3 regions of the Serratia ficaria genome follow, and region 1 is predicted to be linked to each of the others. Evidence: predicted binding sites of a transcription regulator. Region 1 holds the regulator's gene; each other region holds the start of a gene.
What was found. The regulator PurR, encoded in region 1, represses purine synthesis genes. The targets are predictions, from matches to a motif close to CANGCAAACGTTTGCNTG.
Positions count from the first base shown of each region.

Region 2: purE (5-(carboxyamino)imidazole ribonucleotide mutase) is a predicted target of PurR. The motif match lies at 1,872-1,889, and genes of this name have one in related genera.
Region 3: purL (phosphoribosylformylglycinamidine synthase) is a predicted target of PurR. The motif match lies at 1,872-1,889, and genes of this name have one in related genera.

Region 1 covers NZ_LT906479.1:2,380,452-2,384,421, forward strand. The annotation lists gene punC (purine nucleoside transporter PunC) at 1-1,038, opposite strand, end outside; gene punR (DNA-binding transcriptional activator PunR) at 1,162-2,106, shown strand; gene purR (HTH-type transcriptional repressor PurR) at 2,103-3,128, opposite strand; gene cydH (cytochrome bd-I oxidase subunit CydH) at 3,452-3,541, shown strand; gene CKW09_RS11295 (C40 family peptidase) at 3,672-3,970, opposite strand, start outside.
Region 2 covers NZ_LT906479.1:1,268,903-1,272,872, forward strand. The annotation lists gene CKW09_RS05930 (sugar porter family MFS transporter) at 1-130, shown strand, start outside; gene purK (5-(carboxyamino)imidazole ribonucleotide synthase) at 203-1,270, opposite strand; gene purE (5-(carboxyamino)imidazole ribonucleotide mutase) at 1,267-1,791, opposite strand; gene lpxH (UDP-2,3-diacylglucosamine diphosphatase) at 1,946-2,668, opposite strand; gene ppiB (peptidylprolyl isomerase B) at 2,679-3,173, opposite strand; gene cysS (cysteine--tRNA ligase) at 3,482-3,970, shown strand, end outside.
Region 3 covers NZ_LT906479.1:3,991,396-3,995,365, reverse strand. The annotation lists gene tadA (tRNA adenosine(34) deaminase TadA) at 1-245, shown strand, start outside; gene mltF (membrane-bound lytic murein transglycosylase MltF) at 246-1,706, opposite strand; gene purL (phosphoribosylformylglycinamidine synthase) at 1,985-3,970, shown strand, end outside.

The sequences.
Region 1 (3,970 bases):
CAGGCCCAGCTGCAGGGTATTCTGCAGCGCCGCGGCCTTGCCGCTGCTTTCCGGGAACGGCGTCAGCGCATTCGCCACCATAATCGGGTAACCGGCGCCGTTGACCAGGGCCATGATGCAGAACGGGATCAGCAGGCTGGTCAGGGTCGGTTCGGTCAGGGTGGCCACCAGATACAACGCCACCATGCTAGCGCCATAGGTTACCAACAGCCACGGCAGCAAGGTTGTACCGTTGATGCGCTTTAACGCGGTGCGGCAGCCATAGCCCCCCAACAGGAAGGCCAGGGTTTGCGGCACATAGCTCAGGCCAATATCGTTCGGGCCGTAGCCCATGTCGCCGAGGATAAACGGCGAACCGGTCAGCCAGGCGAAAAATCCGGCCGAGCAGGCGGCGAACATGGCGACGTTGCCGCTGAACACCGGGGATTTCAACAGCTGCCAGAAGCTGACGCCGCGGTTCTTTTCGGCCGCGATGGGCTGCGGCCTGGCGCTTTCTTTCAGCAGCAGGGTCGGCAGCAGCAGCAGCAGGGCGATGCCCAGCAGCACGGCGAAGATCATCCGCCAGCCGGCGTGGTTCAACAGCCAGGCGCCCAGCAGCGGCGCCAGCGCCGGCGACAGCGCGACCAGCGGCATGATGGTGGCGAACACGCGGTTGGCCTTGCCGTCGCGGTAGCGATCGACCACCAGCGCCTGCCAGGTAACGGCGGCGGAGCAGACGCCGATCGCCTGAATAAAGCGTAACGACCACAGCTGCACGGCATTTTGCACCCACAGCATGCCGAGGCAGCCGAGGGCGAACAGCGCCAGGCCGATCAGCAGCACCGGCTTGCGGCCCAGGTGGTCGGAGAGCGGCCCCCACAGCAGCTGCGCAAAGGCGAAGCCGGCCAGAAAGATGCTGAGGCTGGCGCTGATGGCGCCGGCGGAAATTTGCAGCTCTTCCCGCATGGCGCCGAAGGCCGGCAGGTACATGTCGGTCGCCAGATAACCCAGCATGCTCAGGCCGGCGAGATAGAACATAAAGCCAAAGGAATTTCGCATGGTATTTCTCGTTGGTATTTTGTTGTCGCAGGTTTTTAGCGCCGGCAAGTGTATCCGGCTGGATCTCTGCTTGTGAAACGGTAATATTTGCAAACTGCTGTTAAAAAAATTGAAGGCAAGACGATGTGGTCTGAATATTCTCTGGAAGTCGTGGACGCGGTGGCCCGCACCGGCAGTTTCAGCGCGGCGGCGCAGGAGCTGCACCGGGTGCCCTCGGCGGTCAGCTATACCGTGCGTCAGCTGGAGCAATGGCTGGCGGTGCCGCTGTTTGAACGGCGCCATCGCGATGTGGAACTGACGCCGGCCGGCGCGCTGTTCATCAAGGATGCGCGGGTTGTCATCAAAAAAATGCTCGACACCCGCCGCCAGTGCCAGCAGGTGGCCAACGGTTGGCGCGGCCAGCTGAAAATCGCGGTGGACATCATCGTCAAACCGCAGCGCAGTCGCCAGCTGGTGCTGGATTTCTATCGTCACTTTCCCGATGTCGAATTACTGATGCAGCCGGAGGTGTTTAACGGCGTGTGGGATGCGCTGGTCGACGGGCGGGCGGAGATGGCGATCGGCGCAACGCGCGCGGTGCCGGTCGGCGGCGGCTTCGCCTTCCGCGACATGGGCGACATGAACTGGCTGTGCGTGGTCAGCCCGCAGCATCCGCTGGCGCTGCTGAGCGGCCCGCTGAATGACGACCAGCTGCGGCCTTATCCTTCGCTGTGCCTGGAAGATACCTCGCGCAGCCTGCCGAAGCGCGTGACCTGGACGCTGGACAACCAACGGCGGCTGGTGGCGCCGGACTGGACCTCGGCGCTGGACTGCCTGTGCGCCGGGCTGTGCGTCGGCATGATGCCGGCCCATCGGGCGTTGCCGCTGGTGCGGCGCGGGGAGCTGGCGGCGCTGCAGCTGCAGCAGCCTTTTCCCGCCAGCCCGTGCTGCCTGACCTGGCAGCAGGATAAGCCGTCGCCGGCGATGGCCTGGCTGCTGGACTATCTGGGGGACAGCGAAACCCTGAATCAGGAATGGCTGAGCGAAGCGGCGCCGGAGGCCGGGCGGGCTTCCGGCGGCGGGGATTAACGGCGGTAGTCGACGAACGGGCCGTCGGCGACCGAACGGCGCTCGATCAGTTTCGGATGCACCTCGATCACCTGCGATTCCTCGCGCTTGCTGATGATGCGATCCAGCAGCATGGTGAAGGCCATTTCGCCCAGGCGTTCCTTCGGCTGGTGGATGGTGGTCAGCGCCGGCGTGAAGTAGCGGGCGTTGCGCACGTTATCGTAACCGATCACCGAAATGTCCTGCGGCACCCGCAGCCCCAGTTCGTCGGCGGCGCAGATGGCGCCCATCGCCATGATGTCGCCGCCGCAGAACACCGCGGTCGGACGCTGTTTCTGCGACAGGATCTGATGCATGGCCTTGTAACCGGACTCCGGCTCAAAGTCGCCCTGTACGATCCATTCGTCGCGCACCTCGATATTGGCTTCCTGCATCGCCTTCAGAAAGCCCTGATGTCGCCCGCCGCCGGTGTTGCGCGCCAGCTGCCCAGGAATGGCGCCGATGTCGCGGTGGCCGCGCTCAATGAGATAACGGCCGGCCAGATAACCGCCCTCGAAGGCGTTGTCGATGATGGTGTCGGTAAAATCGCCGCGCGCCGCGCCCCAGTCCATCACCACCATCGGGATATTGCGGTAGTCTTCCAGCATGCCCAACAGCTGGTCCGGGTATTCCGAGCACATCACCAGCAGGCCGTCGACGCGCTTTTGCGCCAGCATCGCCAGATAGGCGCGCTGCTTGTCCAGGTTGTTATGCGAGTTGCACAGGATCAGCGTGTAGCCTTTGCTGTAGCAGCTGTTCTCCACCGCTTCGATCACTTCGGCAAAATAGGGCGCCTCGCTCGAGGTGGCCAGCAGGCCGATCGACTTGGTGTGATTGACCTTCAGGCTGCGCGCCACGGCGCTCGGCGAGTAATGCAATTCTTTGATCGCGGCCCATACGGCCGCTTTGGTTTCTTCGGCGACGAAACGAGTCTTATTGATGACGTGCGAAACGGTGGTGGTGGAAACGCCAGCGCGTTTGGCCACATCTTTAATCGTTGCCATGTAAGAAATGACTCCTGAACTCACATGTTGCAGCATGTAAGTGTGATGTTAATCGTTTGCCTGCGTAGATCCTTCTCCAGAGAAGCGAAAACCGAGTTTTTAATGTGTTGAAGTCTTCAGCGCTGGTCAGGAGGGGCATTGTTGCCGGTACGCAGTTGTGAACTGCGAATTTTGTCGCATATTGAGCAAAAGGGGAAGAGGTAATCGGCATTATAAACCGGGAAATGATAACAAGATTTTATTGGCGAACTGTGGGAAAATGATTTGACGTACTAATTGTACGCCTTTTATCCTTGGGAAAGCCTATCTGAGAAGGAGTAGTAATGGATACCGATCTGAAGATGTCGCTGTTCACCACCCTGTGTGCGCTGGCCGTGATCATTGCCTTCAGCTTCACCGCTGCGCTGAACTGAATTCCCGGCATTAACAGGCGCAGCTTGCTGCGCCTCGTCGCTTTCCCCGCGGTTATCCCCGTTCTTCTGCAACAAACGTCCCGTTCGCCAACGCCTGGAGGTTCTCCGGCCACTTCGGCCGCGCTAAGTATTAACGAATGGTTTTCGGCGTGACGACCCGGCGCGCGCCGATATAGTGGTTCTGCCAGTAGTCGTTGTCGAGCTGGCTGATGCGGATCTCTTCACCGGTGCGCGGCGACTGGATGAATTTGCCGTTGCCCAGATAAACCCCAACGTGATCGGCCACGCCGCGGTTGTTGATGCGGAAGAACACCAGATCGCCGCTTTCCAGCTCGCTTTTCTTGATGGGCGCGGCGTCGCGCAGGTGATACATCTCATTGGCGGTGCGCGGCATCTTGATTTTCACCACGTCCTTATAGGCGTAATAAA
Region 2 (3,970 bases), 1.1 Mb from region 1:
CGCGGCGCTCAACGTGCTGTTTATCTTCATCACGCTGGCGCTGATCCCGGAAACCAAAAATATCTCGCTGGAACATATCGAACGCAATCTGATGGCCGGCAAACCGTTGCGTAAAATCGGCTCGCGTTGATCTCTGCGGCAACAAAAAAGGGTTCAGTTCTGAATGCGAACTGAACCCTTTTCCTTTCGTCGGCGACCGACCTTAAGCCAGCTTCCGCTGCGCCCAGGCCAGGCCGCTCTGATACTCGTCCGGCAGCAGCGGCGCCAGTGCCTGCAGCGTCTGGCGCAGGGCGGCGGCGCTCGGATCGTTCAGGTTCAGGTGGCCCACCTTGCGGCCAGCGCGCACCTCTTTCTGGTACCAGTGCAGATGCACCAGCGGCAGCGCCAGCCACTGCGGATCCACCGCGGTGCCGATCAGGTTGACCATCGCCGAAGGGGTGCTCACCACCGGCTTGGGCAGCGGCAGCCCGAGGATGGCGCGCAGGTGCAGCTCGAACTGGCTGATGGAGGCGCCGTTTTGCGTCCAGTGGCCGCTGTTGTGCACCCGCGGCGCCAGCTCGTTGATCAGCAGGCGATCGCCGACGATAAAGCACTCCATCGCCATCACGCCGACGTAGTTCAGCTCGTTCAGGATCGCCGCCAGCATCTGCTCGGCCTGCCGCTGCAGCGCCGGATTGGGCTGCGGCAGCGCCACGCTGGCGCGCAGGATGCCGTCTTCATGCAGGTTGTGGGTCAGCGGATAGAACACCGCGCTGCCGTCGTGGCCGCGCGCGCCGACCAGCGACACTTCGCCGGAGAAGTTGATGCCCTGTTCGACGATGCATTCACCGTAGGCGTCGGTCGGCAGTTCAGCCTGCTGGCCCGGGCGCAGGCGCCACTGGCCGCGGCCGTCGTAACCGCCAACGCGGCGTTTGACAATCGCCAGTTCGCCCAGGGTGGCGAATACCTGCGGCCACTCGGCGGCGCTCGCCAGCAGTTGCCAGGGCGCGGTGGCCAGGCCGAGCTGGTCGAGCAGCTGTTTTTGCGTCAGGCGATCGGCCAGACGCGGGAAGATGTCGCGGTTCACGAAGCTGCCGTGGGTCGCCAGCTCGCGGGTTAAGGCGGTTTCCGGCCAGCGCTCGATCTCGGCGGTGATGACGCTGTTCTGATAAGGCACCGCCTCCGGCTCGGCGTCGAGGCCGACCGGATAAACGGCGATGCCCAGCGGTTCGCCGGCCTGGCGCAGCATGCGCCCCAGCTGGCCGTTGCCCAGTACGCAAACCGGCTTCATGCTTCCTCCCGCGGATCCGGGTTGTTCAGCACGTCTTCGGTCTGCGCGCGGCGCCAGTCCGCCAGACGCTGCGCCAGTGCGCCGTCGTGCAGCGCCAGGATCTGCGCCGCCAGCAGCCCGGCGTTGGCCGCGCCGGCTTTGCCGATCGCCAGGGTGCCGACCGGGATGCCGCGCGGCATCTGAACGATGGAATACAGGCTGTCCACGCCGCTCAGCGCGGCGCTTTGTACCGGCACACCCAGCACCGGAACCAGGGTTTTCGCCGCCAGCATGCCCGGCAGGTGCGCCGCACCGCCCGCGCCGGCGATGATCACGTCAAAACCGTTGGCGCTGGCCTGTTCGGCGAAGCTGAACAGTTTATCTGGCGTGCGATGAGCGGAAACGACGTCGACATGGAAGGGGACATCGAGCATGGTCAGGACTTCGGCGGCAAACTGCATGGTGGCCCAGTCACTTTTCGATCCCATTACAATTGCGATTTTAACCTCAGCGGGGGTGGCTGAAGCGGCGTTGGCTCCCATGGGTGTAAGGCTCCTGTGATTGTGCAAGCGTCGGCCGCAGGGGCCGAATGAGGGCGTAGAGCATACCATGAGCGCACGGCGAGGAAAACGGTTGCGTCGCCGGTTTTCGCCGTCGAAAGCGCGAATTTTTTCACTCGCGCGGCAAGTCAGGGAGTTAGAACGGGAATTGGATCAGTTCGACGGCGTCGGCGCTGACTTTGATCATCGAGCCTTCAACGTGCCAGGCGCCCAGCACCGCGCGGTGGGCTTCGCCGTTGTTCAGGCTCAGCCGATGCACCGCCGGCCGATGGGTATGGCCGTGGATCATCCAGCGCACGCCGTGGCGCCGCATCGCCTGCTCAACCGCTTGCGGGTTGACGTCCATGATGGCTTCCGACTTGTACCGGTTGGTTTGCTGGCTGCGGGCGCGCATTTTGGCGGCGATCTTGAGGCGCCAGCGCAGCGGCAGGGCCAGGAACAGCTTTTGGATCAGCGGATTGTGCACCCTGCGGCGGAACTGCTGGTAGGCCTGATCGTCGGTGCACAGGGTGTCGCCGTGCAGGATCAGAATTTTGCGGCCGTACAGTTCCAGCACTTTTTCTTCCGGCAGCAGCTGCATGCCGCTGGCGCGGGCAAAGCGCTTGCCCAACAGAAAATCGCGGTTGCCGTGGATGAAGTAGCAGGGCACGCCGGTCTGCTGCAGCGCCTTCAGCGCCGCGGCGATTTCACCGTGCAGCGGCTCCGGATCGTCATCGCCGATCCAGGCTTCAAACAGGTCGCCGAGGATGTACAGCGCGTCGGCGTGGACGGCTTCACGCCGTAAAAAACGCAGAAAACCGGCAGTGATTGCCGGTTCCTGTGCGCACAAGTGCAGATCTGCGATGAACAGCGTACTCATGCAGCCGCGATTACTCGCTGACGGTAACGCTGTTGACCACGACGTCTTCTACCGGCACGTCCTGGTGCATGCCGCTGCGGCCGGTTTTCACGCCTTTGATCTTGTTGACCACGTCCATGCCTTCAACCACTTCTGCGAATACGCAGTAGCCCCAACCCTGCGCGTTTTCGCCGCGGAAGTTCAGGAAGTCGTTGTCTGCCACGTTGATGAAGAACTGCGCGGTGGCGGAGTGCGGATCGTTGGTGCGCGCCATTGCCAGGGTGCCGATGGTGTTTTTCAGACCGTTGTTGGCTTCGTTCTTGATGGTCGCGTTGGTGGCTTTCTGGTTCATGCCAGGCTCAAAACCGCCGCCCTGGATCATGAAGCCATTGATGACACGGTGGAAAATCGTGTTGTCGTAGAAGCCTGCGCGGCAGTAGTTCAGGAAGTTTTCAACGGTAACCGGCGCTTTGTCAGCAAAGGTCTTGATAACGATGTCGCCGTGATTGGTGTGGAAAGTAACCATAGTTTTAGTCCTAACAAGATGAAGTGAGACGTCACGTAGAGCGAGTGAACATTCAGACCGACCTTATAACATATCTCCCAGAGCGAGTCAGCAGCGGCTAAACCGCGCGCCGGCTGTGGAAAAACTAAATTTGTTATATTATAACACTCATGCCGAACGCTGATTTTTCACCGTTTTCCATCGGCAGAGTCGGCAAAGCATGGCCTTAACCTTGCATTAGATCAGGCTTCGGGTTTCAATACGCTACCGGGTGAACAACCTGAGCCTGGTTACCATTTTTGTTATCACGCACACCACGGAATGTCCCGATGCTAAAGATTTTTAATACCCTGAGTCGTCAAAAAGAGGAATTCAAACCCATTCATGCCGGAAAAGTCGGCATGTACGTGTGCGGGGTAACCATCTATGACCTGTGTCATATCGGCCACGGGCGTACCTTTGTCGCTTTCGACGTGGTGGCGCGCTACCTGCGCTATCTCGGTTACTCGCTGAACTACGTGCGCAACGTCACCGACGTCGACGACAAAATTATCCGCCGCGCGGCGGAGAACGGCGAAACCTGCGATCAACTGACCGGGCGCATGCTGGCGGAGATGCACGCCGACTTCGATTCGCTGCTGATTGAACGCCCGGATCTGGAGCCGCGCGCCACCCAGCATATCGCCGAAATCATCGAGATCACCCAACGGCTGATCGACCGCGATCACGCCTACGTGGCCAGCAACGGCGACGTGATGTTCTCGATCGACAGCGATCCGCAATACGGCCTGTTGTCGCGCCAGGATCTGGACCAGCTG
Region 3 (3,970 bases), 1.6 Mb from region 1:
GCGCCGGCGCGATGGTGCACAGCCGCATCCGCCGACTGGTGTACGGCGCGGCCGACGAGAAAACCGGCGCGGCCGGCTCGCTGGTGGACATCCTGCGCCATCCGGGGATGAATCATCAGGTGGAGATCGTTTCGGGGGTGCTGGCGGACGAGTGCGCCGCAACGCTGAGCCACTTTTTCCGCCTGCGCCGCGCGCAAAAAAAGGCGCTGAAGCTGGCGCAACGCGTAGAGAATAAACCAGACTAATCAGTAGTTAAGCGCCAGTTCCGGCATCACCGCCGGATAGCCTTTCCCCCGCGCTTCCCGCTCGGCGGTTTCCTGCGCCGCCTTCCTCTCTTTTTCCTGCAGATAGCCGACCAGGCTGACCTGATAGCGGCGGATGTTTTCCACGTAGTTATAGGCTTCGCGTCCGCGCGCATAGCCGTAGGTCAGCTGCGGGTAGTAGCGTTTTTGGCTGAGCATCGGCAGGCGCTGTTTGACGTCCACCCAGCTGTCCGGGTTGCCCTTTTGCGTTTTGGTCAGCTTGCGGGCGTCCAGCATATGCCCCCAGCCCATGTTGTAGGCCGCCAGCGAGAACCAGATGCGTTCGTCTTCGGGCACGCTGTCCGGCACCTTGGCCATCAGCCGCTGCAGATAGAGCGCGCCGCCCTGGATGCTTTCTTCCGGATCGAGGCGGTCGTTGACGCCCAGGCCGTCGGCGGTGGCGCGGGTCAGCATCATCAGGCCGCGAACCCCGGTGGGGGAGGTGGCCTGCGGATTCCAGTGCGATTCCTGATAGGCGATGGCCGCCAGCAGCTTCCAGTCGATCTCGCTGGCGTATTTCTCGAACAGCGGGCGGAAGTTGGGCAGCACCGAATCGATGGCCGACAGGAAGGTTTTGGTGTCGACGTAGTCGAAGCTGCCGACGTGGCCGAGGTATTTCTCCTCCAGCCGCGCCAGGGTGCCGTCGTCCACCATCTGGCTGTAGAAATCCAGCATCGCCGCATACAGGCTGTCGTCGTTGCCGCGCTTCATATACCAGGTCACCGGCTCTTCGTCGGTGACGTCGAACGCCACCGCCAGCTGCGGATGGATGCGCTGCAGCAGGGCGATGGTCACCGAGTCGCCGAGGGTATAGTCCAGCTTGCCGTCGGCGACCTGTTCCAGCAGCTCTTTGGAGGTGAGATCGCTGGAGGCTTCCCAACTGAGATCCGGGTATTTATCCTGCTTGAGCTGTTTCAGCGCGCTGACGTGCGCGGAGCCGGAGGCCACCGCCAGCTTGCCTTTGATGTCGGCAAAGCTTTTTGGCCGCGGGGTGCCCAGGCGGTATACCAGCTGCTGGGAAACGGAATAGTAGGCCGGGCCGGTGCGCGCGCGGCTGAGGCGCTCCCGATTGTAGATCAGGCCGGCCGCCAGCAGATCGGCGTCGTTATCGTCCAGATCGTCAAACAGATCGTTGATATTCTGATGGGGGATCACCACCAGTTTCACCCCCAGGTAGTTGGCGAAGCGTTTCGCCAGCTCGTAGTCGAGCCCACCCGGCCCCTGTTTGGTGGTGAAATAGGTGAGCGGCGAGTTCAGGGTGCTGATTCGCAACTCTCCGCGGGATTTGATCTCTTCGAGCTGCCCTTGCTGACCACTGCGCCAGGCAATGTTGGGCCACAGGGCGAGCGCCAGAAGCAGGGTGACAACACCGATTAGAATGTAGTTTATTTTAAGGCGTTTCAAATAGTTATCCAGTGGTGGCACAGGCGCGCCGGCGATGACAACCCAGTTTTTTCTTATGGTTAAATCACCAGTGCCGGGGCATTTTGCGCAACAAAACGCCAGCGTGCAACTTTATTGACACGTTATGACAATTCGATGGCGCGGAAAGCTTTTATCAATAATAGCTACGCAAACGGTTTCGTCGGCGGCGCGGATTCTCTATAATGACGCGCGTTTTCCCCTGTTGCGCCCAATGAAGCGCTGAAGTCAGTCGCTTCGAAGACGAGAGAACTTTGATTATGGAAATACTGCGTGGTTCGCCCGCTTTGTCGGCTTTTCGCATTACCAAACTGCTGTCCCGCTGCCAGGACGCTCAACTTCCGGTCAGTGATATCTACGCCGAGTACGTCCACTTTGCCGATGTTAGCGCACCGCTAAGTGCCGAAGAACACGCCAAGCTTCAGCGCCTGCTCAAGTATGGCCCCTCTCTCGCCGAACACGCCCCCGAAGGCCGCCTGCTGTTGGTGACGCCGCGTCCGGGCACCATTTCACCCTGGTCCTCCAAAGCCAGCGACATCGCCCACAACTGCGGCCTGAAGCAGGTGGTGCGGCTCGAGCGCGGCCTGGCGTTTTACGTCAAGGCGCCGGCGCTGACCGAATCCCAGTGGCAACAGTTGGCCGCCTTGCTGCATGACCGCATGATGGAAACCGTCTTCGGCGAGCTGCAGCAGGCCGAACAGCTGTTCGCGCATCACCAACCGGCGCCGTATCAGGCGGTGGACGTGCTGGGTGAAGGGCGCGGCGCGCTGGAACAGGCCAACGTCAGGCTAGGTCTGGCGCTGGCGCAGGATGAAATCGACTATCTGCTGAATGCCTTTACCGGGCTGGGGCGCAACCCGACGGATATCGAACTTTATATGTTCGCGCAGGCCAACTCCGAGCACTGCCGCCACAAGATTTTCAACGCCGACTGGGTCATCGACGGCCAACAGCAGCCGAAGTCGCTGTTCAAAATGATCAAGAACACCTTCGAGCAGACGCCGGACTACGTGCTGTCGGCGTATAAGGACAACGCCGCGGTCATGGAAGGCTCGCCGGTCGGCCGCTTCTTCGCCGAGCCGGACAACGGCAAATATGATTACCATCAGGAAGACGCGCATATCCTGATGAAGGTGGAGACCCACAACCACCCGACGGCCATTTCCCCTTGGCCGGGCGCCGCGACCGGCTCCGGCGGCGAGATCCGCGACGAAGGCGCCACCGGCCGCGGCGCCAAGCCGAAGGCCGGCCTGGTGGGCTTCTCGGTATCCAACCTGCGCATTCCCGGCTTTGAACAGCCGTGGGAGCAGGATTTCGGCAAGCCGGATCGCATCGTCACCGCGCTGGACATCATGACCGAAGGCCCATTGGGCGGCGCGGCGTTCAACAACGAATTCGGCCGCCCGGCGCTGGTCGGCTACTTCCGCACCTATGAAGAGCAGGTCAACAGCCACAACGGCGTCGAACTGCGCGGCTATCACAAACCCATTATGCTGGCGGGCGGCATCGGCAACATTCGCGCCGACCACGTGCAGAAAGGCGAAATCACCGTCGGCGCCAAGCTGGTGGTGCTGGGCGGCCCGGCGATGAATATCGGCCTGGGCGGCGGCGCGGCGTCTTCGATGGCCTCCGGCCAGTCGGACGCCGATCTGGACTTCGCCTCGGTACAGCGCGACAACCCGGAAATGGAACGCCGCTGCCAGGAAGTGATCGACCGCTGCTGGCAGCTGGGCGAACAAAACCCGATCCTGTTCATTCACGACGTCGGCGCCGGCGGCCTGTCCAACGCCATGCCTGAGCTGGTGAGCGACGGCGGCCGCGGCGGCCGTTTCGAACTGCGCGACATCCTCAACGACGAGCCGGGCATGAGCCCGCTGGAAGTGTGGTGCAACGAGTCGCAGGAACGCTACGTGATGGCGATCGCCCCGGCGCAGATGGCGCAGTTTGACGAAATCTGCCGCCGCGAGCGCGCGCCTTATGCGGTGATCGGTGAAGCCACCGAAGAACGGCATTTGACGCTGAACGACAGCCACTTCGACAACCAACCGATCGATATGCCGCTGGACGTGCTGCTGGGCAAAACGCCGAAGATGACGCGCGACGTCACCAGCCTGCAGGCCCAGGGCCAGCCGGTGCAGCGGGAGGGCATCACCCTGGCCGACGCGGTCAAACGCGTGCTGCATCTGCCGGCGGTCGCGGAAAAAACCTTCCTGATCACCATCGGCGATCGTACGGTAACCGGCATG